Regions from separate parts of the Cellulomonas sp. PS-H5 genome, predicted to be linked through region 3. Evidence: riboswitches for the same ligand, from Rfam matches in the RefSeq annotation. Region 3 holds a riboswitch; each other region holds the start of a gene.

Region 1 (9,457 bases), on a different contig from region 3:
CGTCGAGGATGTGCAGCCCGTGCCCGCCGGGAAGCCCCTCGCGGTTGCTGCGCCGGCGGGGGAGCACGGCGGCGGCGGCGTCGCCGACCTCGTAGGTGAGCTGCCGGCGCGCGCCGACGACGCTGACGGTGATCGTCCGGGTGCCGGGGGCGTGCCGCAGCGCGTTCGTGAACGCCTCGCTCATCGCGAGCTGCACGGCGTCCACGACGTCGTCCGGCGCGCCGGCCGCGCCCGCCCGTTCCATCGACCAGCTGCGGGCGCTCGCCAGGGACGAGGCCGACGACGGGAACGCGCGCTCGTCACCGCGACTCGTCCCAGGCACCCGCCGACCGTACCCGCCGCCGCAGCCCACGGCCCGCCGACACGGCAGGACCGCCTCCGACCTCACCCCGGCCGTCACCCTCCGGCTGGCCGGGCGCGCACTCGGCGCGACGGGACGGGGCCCCGCCCGCATACTGACCCCGTGACCTCGCTCCCGACGCCCGCGGGCGCCCAGCCGCACGGCGGCCGCCTGCACGTCGACCCGGACCGCCCCGGCGTGCTGCGCGCCGAGGGCGAGATCGACATCGACGTGGTGCACACGTTCGCCGAGGAGCTCGGCGTCGACGAGGTCGCCGCGGGCCGGGTGCTCGCCACGTCCGGGGTCGAGGAGGTCGACCTCACCGGGGCCACGTTCATCGACTCGTCGGCGATCGCGCTGCTCGTGTCGATCGCCCCGCACCGGCGGCCCGAGCGGCTGCGCGTGCGCGGCGCGACCGGGGCGCCGCTGATGACGCTGCAGGTGACGGGGCTCGACTCCCTGCTGGACCTGGTGCCGGCCGAGGGCTGAGCCCAGGGCGCCCGGGCCCCGGGCGGGCTGCGGTCACACGGCCGCGAGCGCCGCCTCCCGCGCGTCCGCCGTGCCGCGACGGGTGAGCGGGGCCCGGAGCCCCAGGTGCTCCCGCAGCGTGGTCCCCGCGTACGCGGTCCGGTACGCCCCGCGCTCCTGGAGCTCCGGCACGACCCGGTCGACGACGTCGTCCAGCCCCGACGGCACGAGCCAGGGGCTGAGGTTGAACCCGTCGACGGCGCCCGTCCGCACGAACCGCACCAGCCGGTCGGCGACCGCGGACGGCGTGCCGACGAAGCCGCGCTCGCCGGACACGCGGATCACCAGGTCGCGGATCGACAGGCCCTCGGCCTCCGCGAGCGCGCGCCACCGCGCCGCGACCTCGTGCGTACGGGCGCCGGTGGTCGACGAGCCGCCCTCCCCGCCGAGCTCGGCCACGGCCGGGTCGTGCGCGGGCAGCGGGCCGTCCGGGTCGTAGCCGCCCAGGTCCTCGCCCCAGATGGTCCCGACCACGTGCAGCGCGGTGGCGGGCGTGACCTGCTGCCGGGCGACCCAGCGCGCCTTCTCCTCGGCCTCGGCGGGCGTGTCGCCGACGACGATCGCCGTGCCCGGGAAGATCTTCACGTCGTCCTCCGGCCGGCCCGCCGCGACGGCGCGCGCCCGGATGTCCGCCGCGAACGCGAGCGCGTCGGCGAGCACCGACCCGTGCCGGGAGAAGATCACGTCCGCCGACCGCGCGGCGAAGTCCCGGCCCTGCGGCGAGTCGCCGGCCTGGAAGATCACCGGGTGCCCCTGCGGGCTGCGTGGCGTCGTGGGGTCGATCGTCACGTCCAGCAGGTCGCCGTGCGCCTCGACGCGCGCGACCCGCTCGCCGGGGCCCTCCGGCCACGCGTCCCAGATCCGCCGGGCCGTCGCGAGGACCTGCTCGGCGCGGTCGTAGCGGCGGGCGTGGTCGAGGTAGCCGCCGCGGCGGAAGTTCTCGCCGGTCCACGCGTTGTCGGTGGTCACGACGTTCCAGGCGGCCCGCCCGCCGGACAGCACGTCCAGGCTCGCGAGCCGCCGGGCCAGGTCGACGGGGTCGTTGTACGTGGTGTTCTGGGTGGCGACCAGGCCGATCCGCTCCGTCACGGCGGCCAGCGCGGCGAGCTGCGTGATCGCGTCGGGGCGGCCGACGACGTCGAGGTCGTGCAGCCGGCCCCGGCTCTCCCGCAGGCGGAGGCCCTCGCCGAGGAAGAACGCGTCGAACAGGCCGCGCTCCGCGGTGCGGGCGACCCGATCGAAGGACGCGAAGTCGGTCTGCGACCCGGACTCGGGGTCGGACCAGATCGTCGTGTGGTTGACGCCCTGGAAGAAGACGCCGAAGTGGACCTCGGCGTCGGGGCGGGTGATCGGGTACCGGTCGTCGGCGGTGTGGTCGCTCGGCTCGGTGTGCTGGGTCACGGCGGGCTCCTCAGGCGGTCGCGCGGGCCGCGCCCGCGAAGCGGTTCTCGGGCCGCGCGAGGCCCAGGTGGTCGCGCAGGGTGGCGCCCGCGCGCGGGGCGGCGGCCCGCCGGTCGGCGCGCAGGGCGGGCAGCACGTCCCGGGCCAGCACCGGCAGGTCGGCGTCGAGCGCGGCGGCGAGCAGCCGGACCCCGGCGACCGCGGGGTCGTCCGCGAGCTCGGCCAGCAGCGCGTGCAGCCCGGCTGCCGTGCCCACGTGGCGCAGCGCGGTGCCCGGCGCCCACAGCCCGGCGGCGTCGAGCTCGGCGAGCCGGTCCGCGGCCGTGCGACCGCCGGCGTCGAGGACCACCTGCACCTCCACCACCGCCCGCGCGCCGGGGTCGGCGTCTGCCGCAGCCTGTGCCGCGGCCCGGGCGCCCGCGGCGTCGGGACCGCCGACCAGCACGACGTCCACGAGCCGCTCGCCGTCCCTGCCGGGACCGGCGACGTCCCCGGCCCGTGCCAGGACGACGGGCTGGCCCTGCGGCGGCCGCGGCGTGATGAGCGGGCCCACGACGGAGAACGACTCCCCGGCGAAGTCCACCCGGTGGATCCGGTCCCGGTCGACGTAGCGGCCGGTGGCGACGTCGCGGATCACCGCGTCGTCCTCCCAGGAGTCCCACAGGTCCCGGACGACCTGGACCACGTCCCGGGCCTCGCGGCCGAGGTCGGCGACCGGCGCGCGACCGTACGCCGCCGGGGCGGCGTCGCCGGGGGTCACCGCGGCCAGCCAGCCGGAGCGGCCGGACCCGGCCAGGTCGAGCGAGGCGAGCTGCGTCGCGACGTGGAACGGCTCGGGGTAGGTGGTGGGCACCTCGGGCACCAGGCCGATCGCCGTGGTGGTGCGGGCGACGAACGCGGCGCGGGTGACCGCGTCGAGGCGGGCCCGGGTGGGGTCGCCCGGGACGGCGGCGAGGGCGGCGTCGGCGAAGGTGACGAAGGTCAGGCCGGCGTGCTCGGCGTGCCGGACGGCGCGGGCCAGGCGGGCGCCGGACACGAGGTCGGCGGGCGCGAGGCCGGACAGCGCGGCGGCCGCGGGGTGCGCGCCGGCGCCGTCGACGTCGAGGCCGGTGAGGAGCGGGGGGACGGTCACGGGGTCTCCGGTGGGTCGGGGGAGCGGCGGGATCGGGGCGGGTGCGGCGGGGCCGCGGCGTCACAGGGCGGTGTGCGCGCCGATCCGGTGGTAGGTGCGGTCGTGGTAGACCAGCGGCGAGGCGCCGTCGCCGGGCTCGGCGTCGTCCGGGCCGCCCGCGGACAGCGCCCGCAGCGACACGAGGTACGAGTCGCCGACCGGCGTGCGCTGGACGACGCGGGCGCGCACCCAGGACACGGCGCCGTCGATCACGGGCTCGCCCGTCGGGAGCGAGGACCAGCCGCCGGCGGCGAACCGGTCCAGGCTGCTGGTGGCGAACCGCGCGGACACGTCGTCCTGGTGGTCCGCGAGGAAGCTCACGGCCAGCGTGGGTGCCGCGGACACGGCGGGCCAGGAGGACGACGTCGAGGCGAGCGAGAACGCGAGCAGCGGCGGGGCCGCGGACACCGAGATGACCGAGGTCGCGGTGAACCCGACCGGTCGGCCGGCGTGCCGCAGCGCGACCACGGCGACCCCGGCGGGGTGCCGGCGGAACACCCGCTTGAACTGCTGCGGGTCGAGCTGGGGCTCGTCCTGCTCGGCGAGCAGCCGCTCGAGCGGGCCCAGGTCCGTGCGCTCGGCGGTCACCGGGTCGCCCCGGCGAGCGCGGCGGCGGGCTCGGCGGACGCGGCGGGCTCCGCGGCCGGCGCGAGCCCGAGCGCCCGGCGGAGCGGCGCGGCGGCCCGGGCCAGCCACGCGTCCAGCGCGGGGTCGAGGTCGGCGAGCTGGGCCTCGGTCAGGGTCAGCGTGCGCGCGGGGACGACCGCGCCCAGCTCGACGAGCACGGGGCGCAGGTGCACCTCGCCGGCGAGCGCGTGCGCCGGGTTGCCGGACACCACGAGCGGCACGGCCACGACGCCGGCCAGCCCATCCGGGCCGTACAGGTCGAGGAACGCCTTGAGCAGGCCGGTGTAGGACGCCTTGTAGACCGGGGTCGCGACGACCGCGACGTCGGCGGCGGCCACCCGCGCGAGCGCGGCGTCGGCGGCGGGGTGCGCCGGGGCGAGCACCTCGCCGGCGAGCGTCGCGAGGTCGACGACCTCGACGGCGGCGGGGTCGGCCGACGTGAGCGCGGCCAGGCGCTCGGCGGCGGCGCGCGCGGCGCCCAGGGTGCGGGACCCGGCGCGCGGGTTCCCGGAGACGGCGACGACGGACGGGGACGACATGGTGGCCTCGCAAAGGGGGTCGATCACGGTTGCCGTGCGGCGGAGCGGCGCGTGCCGGCCGACGGCCAGGTCATCTCCCGGAGCACCCCGCCGTGACGTGGGGTTGCTGCCCAGCCAGCCGGGGCTTGGCGCTGGGACTCGTGACCTCGGGGCGGAGGTCTAGCACCGCTCCGGGTCCGCCGGCGCCGGCGGGGGGCGAGTTCTCACGATCCGGGACCGTGCGAACGCCTGGGACCTTGGTCCTGTGACATCGCTCCGGCATGCGAGACGCGGCGGCCCGGCCGTTGACGCCCCCGGGTCCGGTTCGTAGGTTCCGGGCACCGGCTCGCCACCGGGGTGCGCCGCAGGGCGGGCCCCGGGGACGGGCCGGGTGGTCATGAGCTCCGACGCGAAGCCCCGGCTGGTCGGACGGCAACCCCCCGCGCGGGTGGGTGCCCCGGGTGAGGACCAGGTCCGCCGCCGCCGGCGACGGACAACACGCGGACCCGCCCGACCGGGCGGGGGCACACGAGGAGAACGCATGAGCCGGACCGTGCAGGCGCCGTGGGCGCCCTCGGCACCCGCCCTGCCGACCACCGCCGCCGCGCCCGGCGGCCGCTGTCGCTGTCGCCGCTGACGGCGCAGCCGCCGGTCCGGCACCCCGCCCGGGGCGCCTGACGCCGGCCCCGCCCGGCGCCTGAGCCGGGCCCCGCGGCGCCCGAGCCGTGCCCGGTCACGTCTCGGGACGCCCACCGCGCCGACCTGGCCGATCCGCGCGAGCGGGCCGCCCGGCCCGCGCCGACCCGCGCCGACCCGCGCCGAGATAGGACGCGCGGGTCGAGATAGGACCTTCCACGGTCCGATCTCGGCGCGGGGGTCCTATCTCGGCGAGCCGGGGCGCCCTGCCCGCTCGTCCATCCGCCGCCCGCCTGTCGCCGTGGCGCGCCCCGGCGCGCCCGCGACCGCCGCACCACCCGCCCCCGAACGGAGCCGTCATGCCCTTCTCGTCCCCCCGCGCCGGCCGCCGCGCGCTGCTCGGCGTCGACCTGACCGCCGCCGGCGCCCGGCCCGGCGCGGTCGGCGCCCACGGCGCCGTCGCCGCCCGCGCGTTCGACGGCGAGCGGCTCGCCCGCCTGGTGCACCGCGCCGACCGCGGCCTGCTCGACCTCGTGGTGCTCGGCGACGCCCTGCTGCTGCATCCCGGGCGTCGGCAGGTGCCCGGCCGGCTCGACGCCGCCGTCGCCGCGGCGCGGGTCGCCCCGCTGGTCCGGACCGCCGCGCTGGTGGCGGGCGTCCCGCACGACCAGGTCGAGCCGGGCCACCTCGCGGGCGCCGTCCGCGGGGTGCAGCACGCGGCGGGAGGTGCGGCGGGCTGGCAGCTGTCCGGCCCGGGTGCGACCGGCGGCCGCGCCGACCTCGCCGAGCCGGGGGCCCTCGGGGCCGGGCCCGCCTCTCGCGTTGCTGCTCCCACGGGCTCTGCCGCTGCCGCAGCCGGTGCCGCGGGCACTGCCGCTGCCGCTGCCGCAGTCGCTGCCGCGGGAGCCGCCGCCGCAGACGTTGCCGGGGCGGCTCCCGCAGACGCTGCCGCTGCCGCAGCCGAGCGGCGGTGGGCGGACCGCGCGGCCGCCGCCCTGGACGCCGTCCTCGCCGCCTGGGACGCGGGGGAGCCCGGCGCGGTGCGCCGCGGCGGGGACGGCCGGTTCCGCGTCGACCACGACGGCGTCCGGTTCGCGGTCCGCGGCCGGTCGGCCGCTCGCAGCACCGCTCGCGGTGGCGACGGGGACGGCACCGCCGCCGCGGACCGCCCGCTCGTGGTGGTGCCCGTCGCGGGCCCGGCCGCCGAGGCGCTCGCGGGCCGGTACGCCGACGTCGCCCGGCTCACGGCGCCGGACCTGGAGGCCGCCGCCGCGGCCCGGTCCCGGGTGCGCGCCGCCGCCGTGGCCGCGGGCCGGCCCGCCGACGCGGTGCGCGTGCTGCTCGACGTCGACGTCGCCCTCGCCGACGACCGGGAGTCCGCCCTCGCGCGGCTGGACCTGGTGCGCTCCGTCGACCGGCCGGACCTCGGCGTCGCCGGCGCGGTCGTCGCGGGCACCGGGGCCGACCTGGCGACCGTGCTCGCCGACGCCGTCCGGGACGGCGCGGTCGACGGGTTCGTCGCGCTCCCGACCTCGGTGGAGGCGGACCTGGCGGCGCTCGTCGAGCGCACCGTGCCCGCGCTGCAGCAGGCCGGCGCGTTCCGGCTTCGGCCGGGCGACGGCGACGAGCCCGCCGACCGCGACCCGGCGGTGGTCCGCCGCCGCGCGACGGCCGCCCGCGGCGACGGACGGGCCGACGCGCGTACGGACGCCCGCGCCGGCCGGCTCGCCCTCGCAGAGGCCCTCTGGTCCGCCGCGCCGTTCGCCCTCACCTGACAGCCCCGCCCCTGACGGCGCCCGCCACCGCACCCCGCACCCGCACCCACCGAGAGGTGACCTGATGACCACGACCCCGCTGCGGGCACGCGCGTCCCACGCGGCCGCGCCGGACCCTGCCCGGCTCGACCCGGCCCCGCTCGACGCCGCCTCGATCGACCGTGCCCGGCTCGACCCGGCCCCGCTTGACCCTGCCCGGCTCGACGCCGCCTCGATCGACCCCACGCGGCTCGACCCGGCCTCGATCGACCCCGCCCCGCTCGACCCCGCGCGGCTCGCCGTGCGCGACGCCCGGCTGCACGACCCGCTGGTCGGGCCGCTGCTCGACGGCCTGGCGCACGAGTACAGCACCCGGTACACCGGCCTGCTCACCCCGGCCGAGCTGCGCGACGAGCTGGAGCACTACGGGGTCGAGGAGTTCGCCCCGCCGCACGGCGCCCTCGTGCTCGTGCTGGAGGACGGCGAGCCGGTGGCGGGCGGCGCGTTCCGCCGCCGGTGGGAGCCGGAGCACGGCGACGTCGCCCGGCTCGCCGACCCGCGCGCCCGGGACGCCGAGGGAGCGCCCGCGGTGCCGACCGCGGAGCTCAAGCGGATCTGGACCCACGAGGCGCACCGCCGCCGCGGGCTGGCCCGGGTCGTGCTCGCCGAGCTGGAGGCGCGCGCCGCCGCGGCCGGCTACCCCCGGGTCTACCTGACGACCGGCCCGAAGCAGCCGGAGGCGGTCGGCCTGTACCTCGCGGCGGGGTACACCCCGCTGTTCGAGCCCGCCGCGTACCCGGGCGACCTCGTCCCGCACGCGTTCGAGAAGTGGCTCGCCCGGTGAGCGCCGCGACCACGGCCCCCGCGGCCGGGCCTGGCGCGCCGCCGGCCGCCCCCGACGTCGACCGCCCCGAGGTGCTCGCCGACCTGCCCGTGCTGCCCGCCCGGCACCCAGGCCGCTGGGTCGCCACCGCCGGCGTGGCCGTCCTGCTCGCGATGGTGCTCAGCTCGCTGCTCACCAACCCGCAGTGGGAGTGGGACGTCGTCGCGCAGTACCTGACCTGGCCGTCCGTGCTGGAGGGCGTGTGGGCCACCGTCCGGCTGACCGCCGTCGCCGCGGTGATCGGCTTCGGGCTCGGCACGGTGCTCGCGCTGATGCGGCTGTCCCGGTCGCCGCTGCTGCAGTCGGTGTCCTGGGCCTACTCCTGGGTATTCCGGTCCGTGCCGCTGATCCTGCAGCTGCTGCTCTGGTACAACCTCGCCTACCTGTACCCGGAGCTCTCGCTCGGCATCCCGTTCGGGCCGGAGTGGCTGCGCTTCGACACGCTCGACGTCGTCGACAAGTTCGGCGCCGCGGTCCTCGGGCTCGGGCTGTCGCAGGCGGCGTACTCCGCCGAGATCGTCCGCGCCGGCATCCTCGGCGTCGACCAGGGGCAGCACGAGGCCGCGGCCGCGCTCGGCATCCCGCGGGGCCGGCAGCAGTGGCGGATCGTGCTGCCGCAGGCGATGCGCACGATCGTCCCGACCTCGGTGAACGAGATCATCGGCCTGCTCAAGGGCACCTCGGTCGTCTACGTGCTGGCGTACGGCGAGCTGTTCTACACCGTCGGCGTCATCTACGGCCGGAACCAGCGGGTGGTCCCGCTGCTGCTCGTCGCGGCGATCTGGTACCTGCTCACCACCACGGTCCTGACCGTCGCGCAGTACTACCTCGAGCGGCACTACGCCCGCGGCGCGCTCCGCACGCTGCCCCCGACCCCGCTGCAGCGGCTGCGCTGGACGCTCGCGGTCGCCGCGGCGCGCGTCGCCGGCCGGCCGCTGCCCGCGGACCTGCCGCCCACGTTCCTGGCCGGCGCCCGCCGCGGCCACCTCACCCGCACCGCACCCCGCACCGCCGCCCGCACCACCGAGCGCACCGGAGGCACCCGATGACCAGCGTGCTGCACGCCCCCGCCGCGGCCCCCGCCGCCGCCACGACCCCCGCCGCACCACCGGCCCCCGCCGGCGGCCACCTCCGGGTGCAGGGCCTGTCCAAGTCCTACGGCACCCTCGAGGTCCTCCGCGGCGTCGACCTGGAGGTCCGCCCCGGCGAGGTGACCGTGATCCTCGGCCCGTCGGGCTCCGGCAAGTCGACCCTGCTCCGGCTGGTCAACCACCTGGAGCGCCCCGACCACGGGTTCGTCGCCCTGGACGGCGAGGTCATCGGCCACGCCCGGCGCCGCGCGGGCTGGGGCCGACGCCGCCGGGAGGTGCTGCGCGAGCTCACCGAGCGCGACGTGCTCCGGCAGCGCACCCGGATCGGGTTCGTGTTCCAGAACTTCCACCTGTTCCCGCACCTGACCGCCCTGGAGAACGTCGTCGAGGCGCCCGTCTCGGCCCAGGGCCGCCCGCGGGCCGAGGTGGAGGCCGAGGCCCGCGCCCTGCTGGCCCGGGTCGGGCTGGCCGACAAGGCCGACGCCCGCCCCCGCCAGCTGTCCGGCGG
Region 2 (9,457 bases), on a different contig from region 3:
CGGGAACGCGTCCCCCAACAACCAGGGCCTGACCGTCGTCGGCTACCTCTACCGCCGGGGCATCGAGCAGAACGACCTCGGGTTCGCGTCCGCCGTCGGGATCGTGCTGCTCGTCGTGGTCATGGCGATCAACATCACGCAGCTGACGCTCTCCGGCACCTTCAAGAAGGAGCACGTGCGATGACCGCGGCCCCCGCGCGCCCCCGCCCCGCGTCCCCAGCCCCGCCCGCGTCCGAGCAGGGTCCCCGTCGGGCCGCCCCGCGCGGCGTCCGGGCGCTGTCGGCCCTGCAGTCGGCCGTTCTGATCGCGATCGCGCTCGTCGCCCTCGTCCCGCTCGCCGCGATCCTCGTCGCCACGTTCCAGTCGGGCGCCGACATCATGCGCGGCGGGATCACGCTCGCCGTCGACCCGGCGACGCTCAGCCTGGACAACTGGACGATGCTGTTCACCGACTCCGGGCCGTACTTCCGGTGGTTCGCCAACTCGCTCGTCGTGACGGTGGTCCAGGTGGTCGGGACGCTGCTCGTGAGCTCGTTCGTGGCCTACGGCTTCGCGATGTACGACTTCCGCGGCCGCACCCCGCTGTTCATCGCGGTGCTCGCCATCATGGCCGTCCCGTTCGAGATGGTGATGCTGCCGCTCTACGTCCAGGTGAACGAGATGGGGCTCGCCGACACCTACGCGGTCATCGTGATCCCGTTCCTGGCCGCGGCGGTGACGATCTTCTTCTTCCGGCAGTACTTCCTCGGGGTGCCCAAGGAGATCCTCGAGGCCGGCCGCGTCGACGGCGTCACGGAGTTCGGCATCTTCTTCCGGCTCGTCCTGCCGATCGCGCGCCCCGCGATCGCCGCCATGGCGATCCTCAACGGGATGATGTGCTGGAACAACCTGCTGTGGCCGCTCCTCGTGCTGCGCTCCTCCGAGAAGTTCACGCTGCCGATCGGGTTGAACACCCTCATCACGCCGTACGCGAACAACTACGGCCTCCTCATCGTCGGGTCGTTCTTCTCGCTCGTCCCGATCCTGGTCCTCTTCCTCGCCTTCCAGCGGTTCTTCGTGGAGGGAATGACCGCGGGCGCCGTCAAGGGCTGACCCGTGCGACGCACACAAAGGAGAAGCAGAATGTCACGAACAAGGACGACGGCGTCCGCGGTGACCGGTGCGATGGTGCTCGCCGCGTGCCTCGCGTGCGGGACCGGGGGCGGGGCGGACAGCCCGCGGGACGCCCCGAGCAACTCGGACGGCTCGACGCCCGTGGAGATGTGGATCTTCGGCGAGCTGCACGGGGTGCTCTACGAGCAGATGGCGGACCGGTGGAACGAGCTGAACCCGGACCGTGCGATCGACCTGCGCCTGACCGTGTACCCCTACCAGGACATGCACAACAAGCTGCAGCTCGCGGCCAACTCCGGCACCGGCATGCCGGACCTGGTCGACATCGAGGTGACGAAGTTCGCCAACTTCGTGCGTGGCGACACCCCGCCGCTCATGGACCTGTCCGCCGTCGCCGAGCCCTACCGCGACGACGTGGTCGAGGCGCGCCTCGACCTGTACAGCCGCGGCGACGCGGTCTACGGGCTCCCGACCCACGTCGGCGCGTTCGTCACGTTCTACAACACCGAGCTGCTCGACGAGGCGGGCGTCGACTACACGACGATCGCCACCTGGGACGACTTCGCCGCAGCGGGGGCGGAGTACAGCGCCGCCACGGGGCGGGCGTTCGGCACGGCGAACACCGACGTGTTCTTCGTGGAGCCGCTGGTGATCGCCCAGAACGGTGGCGAGCTGTTCGCCGAGGACGGCACGGTCCAGGTCGACGACCCGGTCGTGGTCGAGTCCTTCGAGATGATGCAGGCCATGGTCGACGCAGGCGCGATCTCGCCGATCCCGGGATCGAGCCCCGACGACGAGGAGGCGTACGGGGCCATCGCGCGGGGCGACTACGCCGCGATCGTCTACCCCGCCTGGTACACCTCGCGGTTCGTCGACTACATGCCCGACCTCGCGGGGAAGATCGCCATCGCGCCCGCGCCGGTCGTGCCCGGGTCGGACACGCTGACGATCGGCGGCGGGGGCACCGGCACGGCGGTCGCGGCGGACTCGCCCGTCCGTGACCTGGCGGCGGAGTGGCTCGCGTTCGCCAAGCTCTCCCCGGAGGCCAACGTCGCCGTGTGGGAGGTGCTCGGGTTCGACCCCGTGAACATGGCGGTGTGGGAGGACGAGGAGGTCACCCGGAACCCGGAGAACCAGTTCAACCAGTACTTCACGACCAACCTGTTCGACGTGCTGAACGAGGTCAAGGACGGGATCGGGCACTTCGAGTCGTTCGCCAGCCCCGACCTGCCGGCGGTGAACAGCCGGTTCGGCACCGTGACGCTCACCGAGATCTACGAGTCCGGTGTGCCGGCGCGCGAGGCGCTGGAGCAGGCGCAGCGCGAGCTCAAGAACGAGCTGCGGCAGGACTGAGCTCCGGCCGAGGGATCCACTCGCACCGACGCGCGCGGGCGTGCCGGTGCGAGTGGATCCATCGCGCGGGCCACGGCCGCGTCACGCGCGCGACACGAGGGCCTGGGAGACTGGGCGGCATGACCCGCCCCGTCCTCGTCGTCGCCGCCGCGCTGGTCGACGACCTCGCCGCCCCGGGCGCCCTGCTGGCGGCCCGCCGCCGCGCGCCCGTGAGCCTCGCGGGCCGGTGGGAGTTCCCCGGCGGCAAGGTGGAGCCGGGCGAGTCCCCCGAGGACGCCGTGCACCGGGAGATCCGCGAGGAGCTGGGCGTCGCCGTCGAGCTCGGCGCGGAGCTCGCCGGACCCGACGACGGCGCCTGGTGGCTCAGCGAGCGGTACGTGATGCGGCTCTGGCTGGCCCGCGTGACCGCCGGCGAGCCGCGGCCCCTGGTCGAGCACGACGACCTGCGCTGGCTGCCGCGCGGGCAGTGGCTCACGGTGCCCTGGTTGGACGCGGACGTGCGGATCGTGGAGGCGCTGGCGGCGGCGACGGACCCGGCGGGCGTCGCTCGGCGCCCGGCCTGACCTGCGAGTTCGTCCGTCAGCGAACACGACCCCGCCCGATCTGGCACTCGCACCTCTCGAGTGCTAGAACATTTCTCGTAGCCCTCCTGGCGCGGCAGCGCCGGGGCAGCAGCGGTCCCGGACCGTCCGGACCGCCGTGACGCTTCGAGGAGGTGACGGGCTGTGGCTACGCGATTCGACCCGTTCCAGGAGATGGACCGGCTGATGAACCAGGTCCTCGGCCAGCAGCGCGCGTCGGCGACCATGCCGATGGACCTGTTCCGCTCGGGCGACCACTACGTCCTGAGCGTCGACCTGCCGGGGGCGGACCCCGGTTCGATCGACGTGAACGTCGACGACCGCACTCTCACGATCCGCGCGCAGCGCACCGCGCGCACGGAGGACGGGGTGCAGTGGCTCGCCAAGGAGCGCCCGGTCGGGACCTACGCGCGCCAGCTCACCGTCGGCCGCGGGCTCGACCTGGACGCCATCACCGCGTCGTACGCGGACGGCGTGCTCAGCCTGACCATCCCCGTGGCCGAGGAGGCCAAGCCGCGCCGCATCGAGGTCACCACCGGTGGGACGCCGGCGACCATCGAGGCGGGCGCCGACGCCGCTCCGCAGGAGCGTGCGAGCGCCTGACCGCGCGACGCGGCTCGCACGACGACCGCCCCGGCCCCCCGCGTGGGGGACCGGGGCGGTCGCGCGTCCGGGTCGCGCCGGGCCGGCGGCGCGTCAGGCCGTCGGCACCGCCAGCGACGCGCGCACCGTCCGGGTGGCGGCCAGGACGTGCTGGAGCGACGGGGTGACCTCGGCGTACCGGCGGGTCTTGAGGCCGCAGTCCGGGTTCACCCAGAGCTGCGCCGGGTCGACGACCCGCACCGCCTCGGTGAGCAGCTCGGTCACCTCGGCCTCGCTCGGCACGCGTGGCGAGTGGATGTCGTACACGCCCGGGCCGATGCCGCGGGGGTAGCCCTCGGAGGCGATGTCGCCGAGGATCTCCATCTTCGACCGGGCCGCCTCGATCGACGTCACGTCGGCGTCCAGGCCGTCGATCGCCCCGAAGATCTCGCCGAACTCCGAGTAGCAGAGGTGGGTGTGGATCTGGGTGTCGGGGCGCACGCCCGAGGTCGCGAGCCGGAACGAGCGCACCGACCAGTCGAGGTAGGCGTCGTGGTCGGCGGCGCGCAGCGGCAGCAGCTCGCGCAGCGCGGGCTCGTCGACCTGGACGATCGCGGTCCCGGCAGCCTCCAGGTCGGCGATCTCGTCGCGCAGGGCGAGCGCCACCTGGTTCGCGGTGTCGGCCAGCGGCTGGTCGTCGCGGACGAAGGACCACGCCAGGATCGTCACGGGGCCGGTCAGCATGCCCTTCACCGGCTTGGCGGTGAGGGACTGCGTGTACGTCGTCCACGGCACCGTGATCGGTGCCGGCCGGGACACGTCGCCCCACAGGATCGACGGGCGGGTGCAGCGCGAGCCGTAGGACTGGACCCAGCCGTTCGCGGTCACCGCGAACCCGTCCAGGTTCTCGGCGAAGTACTGCACCATGTCGTTGCGCTCGGGCTCGCCGTGCACGAGCACGTCGAGGCCGAACTCCTCCTGCAGCTCGACGACCCGGCGGATCTCCGCCTTCATCTCGTCCTCGTACTGCGCGGCGGTGAGCTCGCCCCGGCCGAACGCGGCGCGGGCCACGCGGATCTCCGGCGTCTGCGGGAACGAGCCGATCGTCGTGGTCGGCAGGGCGGGGAGCTGCAGGCGCTCGGCCTGCGCCACCCGGCGCCCCTCGAAGTCGCCGCGGTGGAACGCGTCGGCCGGCAGCCCGGTGAGCCGCTCCCGCACCTCCGGCCGCACGACCCCCGGCGCCGCGGCGCGGGACCGGCGCGCGTCGGCGGCGGCGAGCAGCTCGGCGTGCACCGCCTCGCGGCCCTCGGTCAGCCCGGTCGCCAGGGTGACCACCTCGGCGACCTTCTGGTCCGCGAACGCGAGCCAGGAGCGCAGCGTCGGGTCGAGCTGCGGCTCGTCCTCGACGTCGTGCGGGACGTGGAACAGCGACGTCGACGTGGCGACGGCGACCTGCCGGGCGCCGAGGCCCTCGAGCGACTCGAGCGAGCCGAGCGCGGCGTCGAGGTCCGCGCGCCAGATGTTGTGGCCGTCGACCACGCCGCCGACGAGCACCTTCGACTCCAGGCCCTCGACGGGGCCGGCGGGCAGCGCGCCGCGGACCAGGTCGAGCGCGAGGCCCTCGACCTCCGTGGCCGCCAGCACCGGCAGCGCGTCCTGGAGGTCGCCGTACGGCGCGGCCACGAGGATGGCCGGGCGCTCGGCGGCGGGCAGGTCGGTCGCCAGGGCGCGGTACGCCTCGGCGGCCGCCGCGAGCAGCCGGTCGGCCGGGACGCCGGTCGAGTCGGAGACCAGGGCGGGCTCGTCCAGCTGCACCCAGGTGGCGCCGGCGCGGGCGAGGTCGCGGAGCAGCGCGGCGTACACCGGCAGCACGTCGGCGAGCCGGTCGATCGGCAGGAAGTCCTCCGGCGAGCCCTCGGCGGCCTTGGCGAGCGCCAGGAACGTCACCGGGCCGACCAGCACCGGGCGGGTGAGCACGCCGTCCGCGAGGCCCTCCGCGAGCTCGCGCACCGGGCGGTCGCTGGCGTACCGGAACGGCGTCGCGGGGCCGATCTCCGGGACGAGGTAGTGGTAGTTCGAGTCGAACCACTTCGTCATCTCGAGCGGCAGGTCGTCGCCGCGGCCGCGGGCCACGGTCGAGTACCCCGCGAGGTCGAGGCCGCCGTCGGCGGCGAGCAGGTCGGCGAACCGCTCGGGCACGGCGCCGAGGACCGCGGCCGCGTCGAGCACGTGGTCGTAGAACGAGAAGGCGCTCGGGATCGCGGGCAGCCGGGTGTCCAGGCCGAGCTCGGCCAGGCGGGTGCGGGTCCGGCGGCGCAGGTCGGCGGCGGTGGCCTCGACCTCCTCGGCGCTCGCGCGGCCGGCCCAGAACGCCTCGAGGGCCTTCTTCAGCTCGCGGCGCGGGCCGATCCGGGGGTAGCCCAGGACGGTGCCGGCGGGGAACGGGTGAGTCAGGTCGGTCATCTCTCGCCTCAGCTGGTGGGAACGGGGGTCGGGGTGGTCGTGGGGGCGGCCGCGGCGGCCGCCGGCTCGGGGGGGACGCGCAGGTGCGCCCGCGGGGCGTCGCCGCCGAGGCCCGCGCCGTCGAGCAGGTCCAGCGCGGGGCCGTGGGCGTTGAACGTGTAGAGGTGCACGCCGGGCGCGCCGCCGTCGAGGACGGCGTTCACCAGGTCGACGCCCAGCCGCGTGCCCAGGCGGTGCCGCGCCGCGACCTCCGCCGGGTCGTCGGCGTCGAACGCGTCGAGCCGCGCGAGCAGTGTCTTCGGGACGGGCACGCCGGTCAGCTGCGCCACGCGGCGGAGCCGGGCCGGGTCGGTGGTGGGGATCACGCCCGGGAGGATGGGGATCGTGACGCCCGCGTCGCGCGCCAGGGCCACGAGCTCGAGGTACGACCCGGCGTCGTAGAACACCTGGGTGATCGCGAAGTCCGCGCCGGCGCGCTGCTTGGCGAGCAGGGCCGCGACGTCCTGCTCCCGGGTGCTGCCGGCCCCCGCGTTGCCGCGCGGGAACGCCGCCACGGCGACGGACAGCGGCCGGGTGGCGGCGCGCACCGCCTGCGCCGGGCTGCCCGCGCACCGCCGCCGCTCGACGTCCCGCAGCAGCTCCACGAGGGCGCTCGCGGTCGGCAGGCCCTCGGGGTGCGGCTCCCAGGACCGGTCGGCGGGCGGGTCCCCGCGCAGGGCCAGGAACGACCGCACGCCCTCGTCGAGGAACTCCTCGATCGTCGCCGCGAGGTCCTCGCGCGAGCTGGCGACGCAGGTGAGGTGCGCGATCGGGGTCAGCGAGGTCTCGCGCAGCAGCCGCCGGACGAGCTGCCGGGTCGTGGTGCGGGTGCTGCCCGAGGCGCCGTACGTGACGGAGACGAAGTCGGGGCGGGCCGCGGCGAGCTGCTGCACCGTCGACCACAGCCGGGGCGCGGCGTCCGGGTTCCGCGGCGGGAACAGCTCGAACGACACGGTCGGGCGGTCCACGGCCCCGAGGCCGTCCGGCACGGCGGTGCCCGCGAGGTGCGCAGGGACGTCGTGACTGCTCATCGTCAGCTCCATCGAACCTGGCGGAAGCACCCGCACCCTCGGTGAGGAGGGGGGTTGCTGCGACGTCGACGAGCCAGGTCTCTCGGTCGCTCTGGATGGGTGCCGCCACACTAGGCCCGGCGGCCGTCGCCGTCCACTGCCCCTGACGCGTCATCTTTCGGTGACGGGGCTCACACCCCCGGGTCCGGGGCCGCGCCCGTGGCCGGGCGGGCGCGACGGCGCCGTGCCAGGCTGCGTGGGATGACCGACCTGCGCACCGTCCCGCTGCCCGACCGCCGGATCGACGCCCGGGCCCTGGTGCCGCGGGACGCGCCCGAGGCCGTGGTCCTCGGCGAGGTCCGCGCGCGCCTGGGGGAGCGGCCCGTGCACGACGCGCGGGACGACTCGGTCGTCTGGGTCGACATCGACGCGTGCAGCGTGCACCGCTGGGCCGAGGGCGACCACGCGCGCGACGCCGTGGTCAGCGTGCCGTCCCCGGTCTCGCTCGCCTGGCCGTCCGCCGCGGGCGGGCTGCTGCTCGCGACCGCGGACGGCCTCGGCGTGCACGACGGCACGACCCTCGGTCCGCTGACCCGGCCGGCGGACATGCCGCGCGACTACCGGTTCAACGACGGCGGCGTCGACCGAGCCGGCCGGCTGTGGGTCGCGACGATGCCGCGGGACGGCTCGCCGGGCGACGGCACCGTGTACCGCGTGGTCGCCGGGGACGGCGGCCTCGAGGTCGACGCGGTGCTCACCGGGGTGGGGGTCGGCAACGGGCTCCAGTGGAGCCCGGACGGCGCGACGCTCTACGTCACGGACACCAGCGCCGCGACCGTGTACCGGCTGCCGTACGACGCGGCCACCGGTGCGGCCGGCGCACCCGAGCCGTTCCTGTCGTTCGACCCGGACGGGCCGCAGCCCGACGGCACGACGGTCGACGGGGAGGGCTGCCTGTGGGTCGCGCTGTACGGCGGGGGCGCGGTGCTGCGGTTCGCGCCGGACGCGACCCCGCTCGGCGCGGTCCGCGTGCCCACGGCGCAGGTGACCTGCCTGGGATTCGGGGCGCCGGGCTCGGGGCGGGCGTACGTGACGACCGCCCACGCGGACGGGGACCCGGTGGCGGGGGCGGTGTTCGGCGCGGACGTGGCGGTGGAGGGGCTGCCCGTGCGGGCGTTCGGGGAGGGCTGACGACGGGTCGGGCGGCCGCCGCGAGGTAGCCGGTCCGTCAACCCGCGAGGAGCTGGTGGGCGCGCTGGTGCGACACGCCCAGGACGGTCCCGACGTCGCGGACGGAGAGCCCGGCGTCGCGCAGCACCCGGGCTGCCGCGCGCGACTCGACGGCGGCCTCGCGGTTCGCGCGGTGCGCCTCCGCGCGCAGGCGTTCGGCGGCGCGGACGTGCGCGCCCACCTCGTCGGGGACGGCCGGCCGCAGGTCGACCTCGACGTCGGAGGGGTCGACCTGCGCGACGAAGGCGATCGCCTCGCGCATGGCGGTCGCTGCCTGGTCCAGGCGAGCCACCTCGGAGATGGCCCCGGGGTGCTCGACGCACTGGAGGACCCACCAGCGACGCCCGCGCTCGGCCGTGACCGTGTACCGGGTCACCGCCACCACCCCTTCCCGAGCACCGACGCGAACTGGTCGAAGAACTTCCGAGCCGTGACGTCGTCGATCTCGGAGTGCCGGCCGAGCGTCGAGCGCACGCCCCCGACCACGACGCCCGTGTGGTTCGTGAGCTCGACGACCTCGTACGGCACACCCGCGTCGCGGGCGGCTCGCCGGACCCGGCGCAGCACCGCAGTCCGTTTCACGAGCGTAGTCCTGTGCGGGATAGACACTCAAGGCAATGTCCCACTAGCAGCGTCCCGGCGGTCGGTGGCGGGCCGGAGCGTCAGCCCGCGGCGCGCGCCAGGACGACGGGGCAGTCCGCCAGGTGGTCGTCGACGATCCCGCACGCCTGCATGGCCGCGTACGCCGTCGTCGGCCCGACGAACCGGAACCCGTGCCGCTTGAGCTCCTTCGCCAGGGCCGCGGACTCCGGCGTGGTCGCCGGGACGTCCGCGAACGTGCGCGGGCGCGGGCGGGTGCCGGCGGCCAGGGGCGCCGCCGACCAGAACAGCTCGTCGAGGCTGAACCCGCGGCCGTGCAGCTCGAGCAGGGCGCGGGCGTTGGCGACGGCCGCCGTGATCTTGGCGCGGTTCCGGATGATCCCGGTGTCCGCCATGAGCCGCTCGACGTCGTGCTCGTCGAACCCCGCCACGACGGCCGGGTCGAACCCCGCGAACGCCTCGCGGAACCCCTCGCGGCGGCGGAGG
Region 3 (9,457 bases):
AGCCGGGCGGGCCGGGGGCTCCGGGGGCCGCTGGGGCGGGCGGGGCCGCCGGGCGCCGGGTGCTGACGCTCGCGGAGTCGCCCGGGCTCGGCGGGCTGTACGCGCGCGCCGGGCTGGCCTCGGGGCGCGCGGCGGTCGGCGGGCCGGTGCGACGGGTGCTGGGCGGGGTGCCGGGAATCCCCGGAGGTCCGGACGCCGAGAGCCCGCGCACCGCCCCGGCGCTGCCGCCCGTCGAGCACCGGCTCGGCGGCGTCGTCCCCGACCCGGCGCGGCTCACCGCCTACCAGCACCTCGTCGGCGAGCCTGCGACGGACGTGCTGCCCGCGGGCTTCGTGCACGTCCTCGCGTTCCCGGTCGGCATCGCCCTGATCGTCCGGCCGGACTTCCCGATGCCGCCGCTCGGCATCGTGCACCTCGCCAACCGGGTCGAGCAGCGCTCGCCGCTGCGGGTCGGGGACACCCTGGACATCCGGTCCTGGGCGGAGGACCTGCGGCCGCACCGCAAGGGCGCGCAGGTCGAGCTGGTCGCCGAGGTGCGCCGCGCGGGCGCCGCCGCCGACGAGCCGCCGGCCTGGCGCGGGGTGTCGACCTACCTGGCGCCGGGGGTCCGGGTGCCCGGGCCGGAGCCGGAGGACGGCGCCCGCCCGGAGTTCGTCGCGCCCGTGCCCACCGGTCGGTGGGCGTTCGACGCCGGGGCGGGCCGCCGGTACGCCGCCGTGTCGGGCGACGCCAACCCCATCCACCTGCACCCGCTGACCGCGCGGGCGCTCGGGTTCCCGCGGGCCATCGCGCACGGGATGCTCACCGCCGCGCGGGCGCTCGCCGCGGTCGGCGCCCGGCGCGGGGAGGCGTACGACTGGGACGTGGAGTTCGCGTCGCCGGTCCTGCTGCCGTCGACGCCGGTGGTACGGGTCGCGGCGACGGGGAACGCGGCGTGGTCGGTGACGGCGTGGGACGCGAAGCGCCGGAAGCCGCACCTGACGGCGGAGGTGCGGGGGCGAGGGTGAGGCCGGCGCGGTCCGGCGGGTGCGGGGTGCCTAGGTGAACAGGGCGCGGAGCATCCGCCGGATCGGGCCGCCGCGGGTGAGGCGCTCGTACTCGGCGGTCCAGAACCGCTCCATCTCCATCTCGTGCCGAGTCGCCTCCTCCAGCCGCTCGCGTCGCTCGCGGTCACGGTCCACGGCCTGCTGCCACAGGTCGCCGCCCTCCGACAGCCGCCGGACGTACTCGCGTGCCTCCGCGGCGAACTCCGGGCTCACCGGGCGGCGGCCGCCGCTGCTCGACCGCTGCTGGTCGGGGGTCATCGTCCCGCTCCCTCCGGCTCGGTGATCTGCTCCCACGTTACTGTCGCGAGCGCCGACCGCACAGGGTCATCTGCGGCCGCGGCCAGCGCCTTGAGCACCGGGCCGAGGGCCTCGTCCTCGGTGCCGTCCAGGCGCTCCACCACCCAGGTGTACGACTCCCACCACTGCGCCCGGCGACGGTCCCGCTCCTGGCCCTCGCGTTCCCGTGACGCGAGCCACGCGGTGTGCCTCCTCGTCGCCACAGCCGCTGCCCGGTCGGCGCGGATCCGTGCCTGCGCCGCGGCAAGACCCAGCACCGCGGCGAGCACGGCCGCCAGCGCCGCCGGCCCCGGGGACAGCAGGAACTCCGCCAGCCACTCGGCCGTCCCGAGCGCCGGCGCCGCCTGCGTCACCGCCGCTCCCGCCGCCATGCCGACCACGCTAGAGGCCCCGGGACCCCGATCGACCGTCGTCCACAGCCCGGGTTCGGGGTGCGAGGCTGGACCCATGCCCGCCCCGCGCACCGACCTCCTCGACCCGTACCCCGGCCCTGTCGAGCCCGAGGGCGACTACGACCGCCTCCTGCTCGACGGCCTCGACCTCGCCGGCGCCGACGCGGAGAGCGCCCGGTTCATCGAGTGCCTGCTCCGGGGGTGCGACCTGGACGGGGCGGAGCTCGACCACGCCCACCTCGTCGACACCACGCTCGCCGAGTGCCGGGCGGGGATGCTCCGCGCGCGCTCGGGCACGTGGCGCGACGTCACGCTCGAGGGCTGCCGGCTCGGCGCGCTCGAGGCGTTCGGCGGCTCCTGGGACCGGGTGACGGTCGAGGGCGGCAAGATCGACTACCTCAACCTGCGCGACGCCCGGCTGCAGGACGTCCGCCTGGTCGGCTGCACCATCGGCGACCTCGACCTCGCGGGCGTCCGTGCGGCGCGGGTCCGGCTGGAGGACTGCCGGGTCGGGCGGCTGGACCTGACCCGGGCGCAGCTGAAGGACGTCGACCTGCGCGGCGCGGAGCTCGCGGGCATCGACGGCACCGCCGGCCTGAAGGGCGCGACGATCAGCCAGGCACAGCTGCTCGACCTGGCGGGCGCGCTGGCGGCGCACCTCGGGGTCGCGGTGCGGTGATGCCGCGCCGGCACGCCGTCATCCCGCGGGCCCGACCGACGCCGAGAGCGCGGCTGCGGCCGCGCGGATCCGGGCCGCGTGCTCGCGCACGACCGCCGCGCGCGCGTGCGCCTCGGCCCCCTGCTCCGCTCGCGACCCGTTGACCGGGATCGTCATCGCGTCCAGGGTGGTCGCCTCCTCCAGCAGGCCGGCGAGCGCGTCCCGCGCCGCGTGGTCGTCGGTCCGCGCCCCCGCGTCCAGCAGCACCTCCCGCCCCGACCGGAGCGCGTCGCCGATCTCCGACCAGGCACTCTGCTGGTCGGCGACGCCCGCGTCGACGAGGCGCTGCTCGCGCTGATCCCACGCCTGCCACCGGGGGTATCCGACGGCCGCGGCGCCCGCGCCGACCACGAGCACCGCCATCGCCGTCACCAGCCCGACCCGGCGCCACCTCCGGCGCCGACGGGCCCGCGCCCGGTCCAGCGCCGCGTACGGCGTCTCCACGACCTCGCTCACCGCTCCGTCCTCCCGGCACCCCGCGGTCAGTGCACCACGGGGTCCCGGCTCGGAGGAACCCCGAAACCGGCGCCGACGACCCGCCCCCTGCGCGGGCCGCCCGGCGCCGGGGTCTCAGTCCTCGACGGCCGGCCCGCAGGCCGCCGCGGCGGTCGCCGCGATCGCGTCGATGCCGGTCACGGCGGGCCGGGGCCGGGTGTCGTCCGCCACCGTCCAGCAGTCGTCGACGACCTCGTAGGACGCCGCGGGACCCTCGGTGACGTACGCGTGCAGCCCGGCGAGCAGCCGGTCGACCGTCTCCGTGGTCGTCCCGACCCCGACGGAGGCGCGGATCGCCCCGCCCGTCACGCCGACCCGGGCCAGCAGCGGGTGGGCGCAGAACCGGCCGTCCCGGACGCCGATGCCGTGCTCGGCGGACAGGTAGGCGGCCACGAGGCCGGAGTCGTGGTCGCCGAGCGTGAACGCGACCACGCCGACCGGGTCCGTCGAGTCGGACCACAGCCGCAGCACCCGGGCCCCCGGGATCGCCGCCAGCCCGTCGACCAGGCGCTCGCGCAGCGTGCGCTCGTGCTCGACCAGGGCCCCGGCAGGCAGGGCGGCGAGGGCGTCGCACGCCTCGGCCAGCGCGACGGCGCCGAGCACGTTGGGCGACCCGCCCTCGTGCCGCGCGGGCGCCGGCTGCCACAGCGTCCGGTCGGTGCGCACGTCGCGGACGGCGCCGCCGCCGGCCAGGTACGGCGTGCCGGCGTCGAGCCAGTCGCGCCGGCCCACCAGGGCGCCCGCGCCGAACGGCGCGTAGGTCTTGTGCCCGGAGAAGGCGACGTAGTCGACGCCGCTGGCCGCGAGCGAGAACGCCCGGTGCGGCACGAGCTGCGCGCCGTCGACGGCGACGCGGGCGCCGGCCTCCTGCGCGAGGGCGACCACCGAGGCGATCGGCAGCGCCTCGCCCGTGACGTTCGACGCCCCGGTCAGCGTGACGAGCGCGTACGGCTGGCGGGCGAGCTCGGTGCGCAGCGCCGTCAGCGTCTCGGCCACGGTCGGCGCCGACGGCAGGATCGTCGCCGTGCGGCCGGAGCCGCGGACCGACCGGACCCACGGCAGCAGGTTCGCGTGGTGCTCGACGTCCAGGACGAGCACCCGGCCGCCGTCGGGGACGCAGCCGGCCAGCAGGTTCAGGGCGTCGGTCGTGTTCCGGGTGATGACCGCGACGTCGTCGGGGCGCGCGCCCACGAACCGGGCGACCGTGGCGCGGGACGCCTCGTACAGCGCCGTCGACACCTGGGACAGGTAGCCGGCGCCGCGGTGCACCGACGCGTACAGCGGCAGCACCTCGACGACGCGGGCGGCCACGGACTCGAGCGCCGGCGCGGACGCGGCGTAGTCGAGGTTCGCGTACGGCACGGACCGGCCGTCGACCAGCGGGACGCGCGTGTCCCCGCCGACGACGGGCAGCAGGGCGGCCTCGGCACACGAGGTGGTGGCGGTGACGGACATGGGACTACCCCCGAGCGGATCGGTGGGGGCCCGGTCGCCGACCGGGCGACCCCGCGCTTGCCGGCCACCGGTCGGTGGACGGCCAGGTCGTCACCCGGGGCACCCCGCCGCGGAGGGAGGGTTGCCGGCCAGCGAGCCGGGGCTTCGCGCTGGCGCTCATGACCTCGTCCGAGGATGAGGCGGGCCGCGCGCAGGTGTCAACCGTGGTCCACGGTGCGACACGGGTTCACCCGGGCGCGGCCGGGCGGTCATCCTGGTCCGGGCGATGGCGTAGCATCGCCGCACCATCCAGAGCGGCCGAGAGATCTGGCTCGTCGACGCCGCAGCAACCCGCGGACCCCCACCGGGGCCGGCCGAGGGTGCTTCCGCCAGATCCGATGGAGGAGAGGCATGACCGACACCGACGACCGCCTGCGCTACCGCCTGCTGACGGGGCCCGACGACCGCTCGTTCTGCGAGCGGGTCAGCGCCGCCCTGGCCGAGGGCTACGAGCTCCACGGCGGGCCTGCCGCCACCTTCGACGGGGAGCGGGTGATCGTCGCCCAGGCCGTCGTGCTGCCCGCCGCGGCCGCCCCCGGCAACCCGGTGCGCCCGCTGTGACCGCGCCGTACGCGGGTGACCTCACCCCGCAGGAGGCCTGGGACCTGCTGCTGACCGACGAGCGCGCCGTCCTCGTGGACGTCCGCACCGAGGGCGAGTGGCAGACCATCGGCGTCCCGGACACCGCCGACGCCGGCGAGGGCCGCACGGCGTTCGTCGAGTGGACCGACGCGTTCGGCCGGCCCAACCCGGCGTTCCTCGACGGCCTGGCCGCCGCCGGCGTGACCGCCGACGACCCGCGCCCCGTGGTGTTCCTGTGCCGGTCGGGCGTGCGCTCCGTCGCCGCCGCGGTCACCGCGACCGCCGCGGGCCTCGGCCCGGCGTACAACGTGCTCACCGGTTTCGAGGGCGACGTCGGCCCCGACGGCCGCCGGGGCCACCAGGGCTGGCGCGCGGCGGGCCTGCCGTGGCGGGAGGCGTGAGCGCGGGTCCCGGACCGGCGGACTGGCGGGACGAGCGGCTCCCCCGGGAGTCCCTGCGCCCGGACACGCTCGCCGTGCGCGGCGGCCACGTCCGCACGCCGTTCCAGGAGACGTCCGAGGCGCTGTTCCTCACGCAGGGCTACGTCTACTCGCGCGCCGCCGACGCCGAGGCGGCGTTCGCGGGCGAGGCCGACCGGTTCCTGTACTCGCGGTACGGCAACCCGACGGTGTCGACGTTCGAGGAGCGGCTCCGGCTGCTCGAGGGCGCCGAGGCCTGCTACGCCACGGCGTCCGGCATGTCGGCGGTGTTCACCGCGCTCGCCGCGCTCGTCCGGTCGGGCTCGCGGGTCGTCGCGGCGCGCGCGCTGTTCGGGTCGTCGGTGGTGATCTTCGACGAGATCCTCGCGAAGTGGGGCGTGCGCACCGACTACGTCGACGGCCACGTGCCCGCGCAGTGGGAGGAGGCCCTGTCGACGCCCGCGGACGTGGTGTTCTTCGAGACGCCGTCCAACCCGATGCAGGACCTGGTCGACATCGCCACGGTCAGCCGGCTCGCGCACGCCGCGGGCGCGGTCGTCGTCGTGGACAACGTGTTCGCGACGCCCGTGCTGTCCCGGCCGCTCGACTTCGGCGCCGACGTGGTCGTGTACTCGGCGACCAAGCACATCGACGGCCAGGGACGGGTGCTCGGCGGGGCCATCCTCGGCACCGACGCGTTCGTGCACGGGCCGGTGCAGACGCTGATCCGGAACACCGGGCCGTCGCTGTCGGCGTTCAACGCGTGGGTGCTGCTCAAGGGCCTGGAGACGCTGTCGCTGCGCGTCCGGCACCAGACGGCGTCCGCGCTGGAGCTCGCGACCCGGCTGGAGGGGCATCCGGCGATCGCGCAGGTCCGGTACCCGTACCTGCCGTCGCACCCGCAGCACGCCCTCGCGCTCGCGCAGCAGTCGGGCGGCGGCACGGTGGTGACGCTCGACCTGCGGGTGCCGGAGGGGTCGACGCCCGCGGAGGCCAAGGCGCTGACGTTCGGCGTGCTGGACGCGCTGCGGGTCGTGGACATCTCGAACAACCTCGGCGACGCGAAGTCGCTGGTCACCCACCCGGCGACGACGACGCACCGCAAGCTCGGCCCGGACGGGCGCGCGGCGGTCGGCATCGCGGAGTCGACGGTACGGCTGTCCGTGGGGCTGGAGGACGTCGACGACCTGGCCGACGACCTGGAGCGGGCCCTGGGCACGCTGGGCGGCTGACGGCGAGGGCGGCCCGACGGCGGTCACGTCGCCGGGTCGTCCTCCCACGGGCTCGGCAGCGGGGGCAGCGGCGTGATGCGGTCGCTGCGCCGCCACGCGACGACCGCGGCCGCCACCAGCGGCGCGCCGGAGGCTACCGCGGCGGCCACCGCCCGCGCGACGGGGACCTGCTCGAACGGCGCCGCGAACACCACCTGCGGCCACGCCCCGGCGACGGTCGCCACGGCGGCGACCGCGAGCGTGCCCGCCGCCACGACGACCGTACGGGCCCGGGACCCGGGTGGCGGCAGACGCCGGCCCACGGCCAGCACGCCGGCCCCGACCAGCAGCGCGACGGCGAGGCAGGGCACCAGGACCGGCACCAGGGTGATCGCCGTCCAGAAGGCCACGAGCACGAGCCAGTCCGCAAGGCCGAGGTGCCAGCCCAGGACCCCCGCGGCGCGCACCACCGCGAGCCACAGCGGCAGCACGACGCCCAGCAGCGCCCAGTGCCGGAGCCTCGTCACGCGCCGAGGCTACGGACGCGGCCCGGCCGTCAGAGATCGTTCGCCCCGGCGATCACGAAACCGACACCGACCAGCACGAACATCCCCCCGCCGAGCCGCTGCAGGAGCACGTGCCGGCGCCGGGTCGGCTCGCCGTCGCGCCTGTCCAGCGCGAACCGCGTGCGGTCGAGGCGTCCGAGCACCCCGGCCAGGCCGGCGACCGCCACGACGACGCCGATGACGACGAGCGGCCAGCCGTTCAGCAGGGGACCGAGGGTGCCGGGATCCCGGCGTCCCCGCACGTCGGACCCCCGGGAGTCAGGGGTAGGTGCCCTCGGGCGCCGGACGGCGGGGGCGGTCCTGCTCCGGGCGCCAGCGCGCCCACGCGGTCGCCGCCGCGAGGGTCAGCGGCAGGCCGACGAGCAGCGCCGACCACCCGAGCACCGCGGGCGCGAACGCCACCGCGACTCCGCCGGTGGCGAGGACCGCGCCCAGGAGGGTCGACCCCACCCCGGTGACCGCGACGGCGACGACCCGGGCCCGGGGGCGGCGGGGGTCACCGGCCGGCGGCAGGCGGCGCGCGACGGCCAGCACCCCGGCGCCGACCAGGCCGCCCAGCAGCGCGGCCGGCACCGCGCCCAGCAGGAGGATCAGCACCGCGTACCCGAGGAACCCGGCGCGGGCGTCGGGGTCGCCGGTCCCCGTGAGCGCGACCAGCCACACGGCCAGCAGCAGCACGCCCAGGACCGACCAGTGCCACACCCGCGTCATGGGAGCCCACCGTACCGACAGCCACGGTCACGGCCGACGGCCTCCGAGCCGGACCTCCCGGGTCGGGCCCTCGCCCGGGCCCCGGGTCGGTGCGGGTGCTGGTGCCGGTGCGACGGTGGAAGGTTGTGACGGACACGCCGGCGGCGCGTCCGTCACAACCTTCCACCGTCGGGGTCGATCGGAGTCGGTCGGGGTCGGGGCGCCGGAGGTCAGGCCACCAGCGCGCGGAGCTCCGCCTCGACCTCGGCGCCGCCGGCCAGGGGGTGCAGGACCACGCCGTCGACGCCCGCGCGCCGGGCGACCTCGCCGACCTCGGCGACGAGCCGGTCCGCGGTCGTGACGACGCGGGTGTCGGCGGGCGCCCACGACAGCCCGGCGAGGGCGTCGAGGTACTCCAGGTGCGACCTCTTCCGGCGGGCGGTGCGCTCGTCACCGGCGAGCACGACCTCCAGGTCGAGCAGCACCCGGACCGCGGACCGGTCGCGGCCGACCTCGGCGAGGGCGTCCTCGACGAGGGCGGCCACCCGGGCGAGCGCCCCGACGGAGGGCACCGCGACGGAGAAGCCGAGCCGGATGACGTCGGCGGTGCGGGCGGCCACGGCGATCCCCGACTCCGACTCCGGCCGGGCCTCGACGGTCCGCACGCCGTAGGCCGGGGCGCCGACGTGCACGACCGGCGCGCGCTCCGCGTCCGGTGCGAGCTGGTCCGCCGCCGTCGGGGCGCTGGTCCCCACCCGACTCTCGCGCTGTGCGCCGAGGGATCGGGCGGCGTCGCGAGGATCCGCGGGTGCCCGGAGCGGGGACACCGGGGCGCGACCGGGGGCCAGGGCCGGGGCGGCGTGCGCCGGGGCGGGCGCGAGGTCCGGGGTGGCGGGCGCGCGGCGGGTCGGGACGACGCGGCGGGCGGCGGCGGGGACGTGACGGGTGGCGACCGCGAGCGCGCGGTCCAGCACGGGCTGAGCCATGGGGGTGGTGTCCTCGGGGTGAGGCGGGTGCGCGGCGAGGGCCGTCCGGCCGCGGGCGCGCGAGGGTGTCAGCTCAGCGACAACACACCCGGCTCAGGAACACGCGGGCAGCCTAACCGCGCCCCGCCGGACGAGGCAGCACCGTGTCCACATCCCGGGCGCACGTGACGCGACCCGGCCGCGACCCGACGGCCGCCGCCCACGACCCGAAAGCCGACCGCGAGCGTGCACTCGACGCGTCGAGCGAGTATCCGCTGACTACTCGCTCGACGCGTCGGATACTCGCTCGACGCTCGACGGCCGCAGCCGGCGGCGCGGAGCCGCGGGGACGCGCGAGCGCCCCGGACCCGCGGGGTCCGGGGCGCCGAGCGTCCGGGTCAGGAGACGAGCGCGCGCATCACCGAGGTGAAGAACCGCAGGCCGTCCGTGCCGGAGCGCGGGCCGCGGGCGCCGTCCGGGCCGAAGCCCGCCTCGACGGCGTGCTCGGGGTGCGGCATGAGGCCGACGACGTTGCCGCGCGCGTTGCTGATGCCGGCGATCCCGCGCCGCGACCCGTTCGGG

The links. Region 3 has a riboswitch for S-adenosylmethionine ahead of J5O08_RS02580 (DUF1737 domain-containing protein). Riboswitches for the same ligand answer to the same signal wherever they lie in the genome.
Region 1: it holds a riboswitch for S-adenosylmethionine, as region 3 does, so the genes downstream of both, J5O08_RS09420 (NAD(P)H-dependent oxidoreductase) here and J5O08_RS02580 (DUF1737 domain-containing protein) in region 3, are expected to answer to the same signal.
Region 2: it holds a riboswitch for S-adenosylmethionine, as region 3 does, so the genes downstream of both, J5O08_RS09200 (methylenetetrahydrofolate reductase) here and J5O08_RS02580 (DUF1737 domain-containing protein) in region 3, are expected to answer to the same signal.

The regions. Positions count from the first base shown of each region.
Region 1 is NZ_JAHVCI010000018.1:38,224-47,680, reverse strand. Features, by position in the region: gene J5O08_RS09445 (ATP-binding protein) at 1-322, opposite strand, end outside; gene J5O08_RS09440 (STAS domain-containing protein) at 464-829, shown strand; gene J5O08_RS09435 (NtaA/DmoA family FMN-dependent monooxygenase) at 863-2,269, opposite strand; gene J5O08_RS09430 (LLM class flavin-dependent oxidoreductase) at 2,280-3,401, opposite strand; gene J5O08_RS09425 (flavin reductase family protein) at 3,462-4,028, opposite strand; gene J5O08_RS09420 (NAD(P)H-dependent oxidoreductase) at 4,025-4,606, opposite strand; SAM riboswitch class IV at 4,649-4,752, opposite strand; SAM riboswitch class IV at 4,979-5,092, shown strand; gene J5O08_RS09415 (LLM class flavin-dependent oxidoreductase) at 5,581-6,996, shown strand; gene J5O08_RS09410 (GNAT family N-acetyltransferase) at 7,061-7,819, shown strand; gene J5O08_RS09405 (amino acid ABC transporter permease) at 7,816-8,907, shown strand; gene J5O08_RS09400 (amino acid ABC transporter ATP-binding protein) at 8,904-9,457, shown strand, end outside.
Region 2 is NZ_JAHVCI010000017.1:59,790-69,246, forward strand. Features, by position in the region: gene J5O08_RS09170 (carbohydrate ABC transporter permease) at 1-184, shown strand, start outside; gene J5O08_RS09175 (carbohydrate ABC transporter permease) at 181-1,092, shown strand; gene J5O08_RS09180 (ABC transporter substrate-binding protein) at 1,123-2,466, shown strand; gene J5O08_RS09185 ((deoxy)nucleoside triphosphate pyrophosphohydrolase) at 2,586-3,029, shown strand; gene J5O08_RS09190 (Hsp20/alpha crystallin family protein) at 3,192-3,650, shown strand; gene metE (5-methyltetrahydropteroyltriglutamate--homocysteine S-methyltransferase) at 3,744-6,092, opposite strand; gene J5O08_RS09200 (methylenetetrahydrofolate reductase) at 6,101-7,162, opposite strand; SAM riboswitch class I at 7,156-7,264, opposite strand; gene J5O08_RS09205 (SMP-30/gluconolactonase/LRE family protein) at 7,403-8,332, shown strand; gene J5O08_RS09210 (hypothetical protein) at 8,370-8,747, opposite strand; gene J5O08_RS09215 (ribonuclease PH) at 8,744-8,953, opposite strand; gene J5O08_RS09220 (DNA-3-methyladenine glycosylase I) at 9,034-9,457, opposite strand, start outside.
Region 3 is NZ_JAHVCI010000003.1:38,645-48,101, reverse strand. Features, by position in the region: gene J5O08_RS02610 (MaoC/PaaZ C-terminal domain-containing protein) at 1-1,007, shown strand, start outside; gene J5O08_RS02605 (hypothetical protein) at 1,038-1,304, opposite strand; gene J5O08_RS02600 (hypothetical protein) at 1,301-1,714, opposite strand; gene J5O08_RS02595 (pentapeptide repeat-containing protein) at 1,791-2,414, shown strand; gene J5O08_RS02590 (hypothetical protein) at 2,433-2,909, opposite strand; gene J5O08_RS02585 (aminotransferase class V-fold PLP-dependent enzyme) at 3,024-4,403, opposite strand; SAM riboswitch class IV at 4,452-4,567, opposite strand; SAM riboswitch class I at 4,685-4,787, shown strand; gene J5O08_RS02580 (DUF1737 domain-containing protein) at 4,794-5,003, shown strand; gene J5O08_RS02575 (rhodanese-like domain-containing protein) at 5,000-5,425, shown strand; gene J5O08_RS02570 (O-succinylhomoserine sulfhydrylase) at 5,422-6,675, shown strand; gene J5O08_RS02565 (hypothetical protein) at 6,699-7,181, opposite strand; gene J5O08_RS02560 (hypothetical protein) at 7,211-7,462, opposite strand; gene J5O08_RS02555 (hypothetical protein) at 7,479-7,931, opposite strand; gene J5O08_RS02550 (hypothetical protein) at 8,141-8,896, opposite strand; gene purQ (phosphoribosylformylglycinamidine synthase subunit PurQ) at 9,274-9,457, opposite strand, start outside.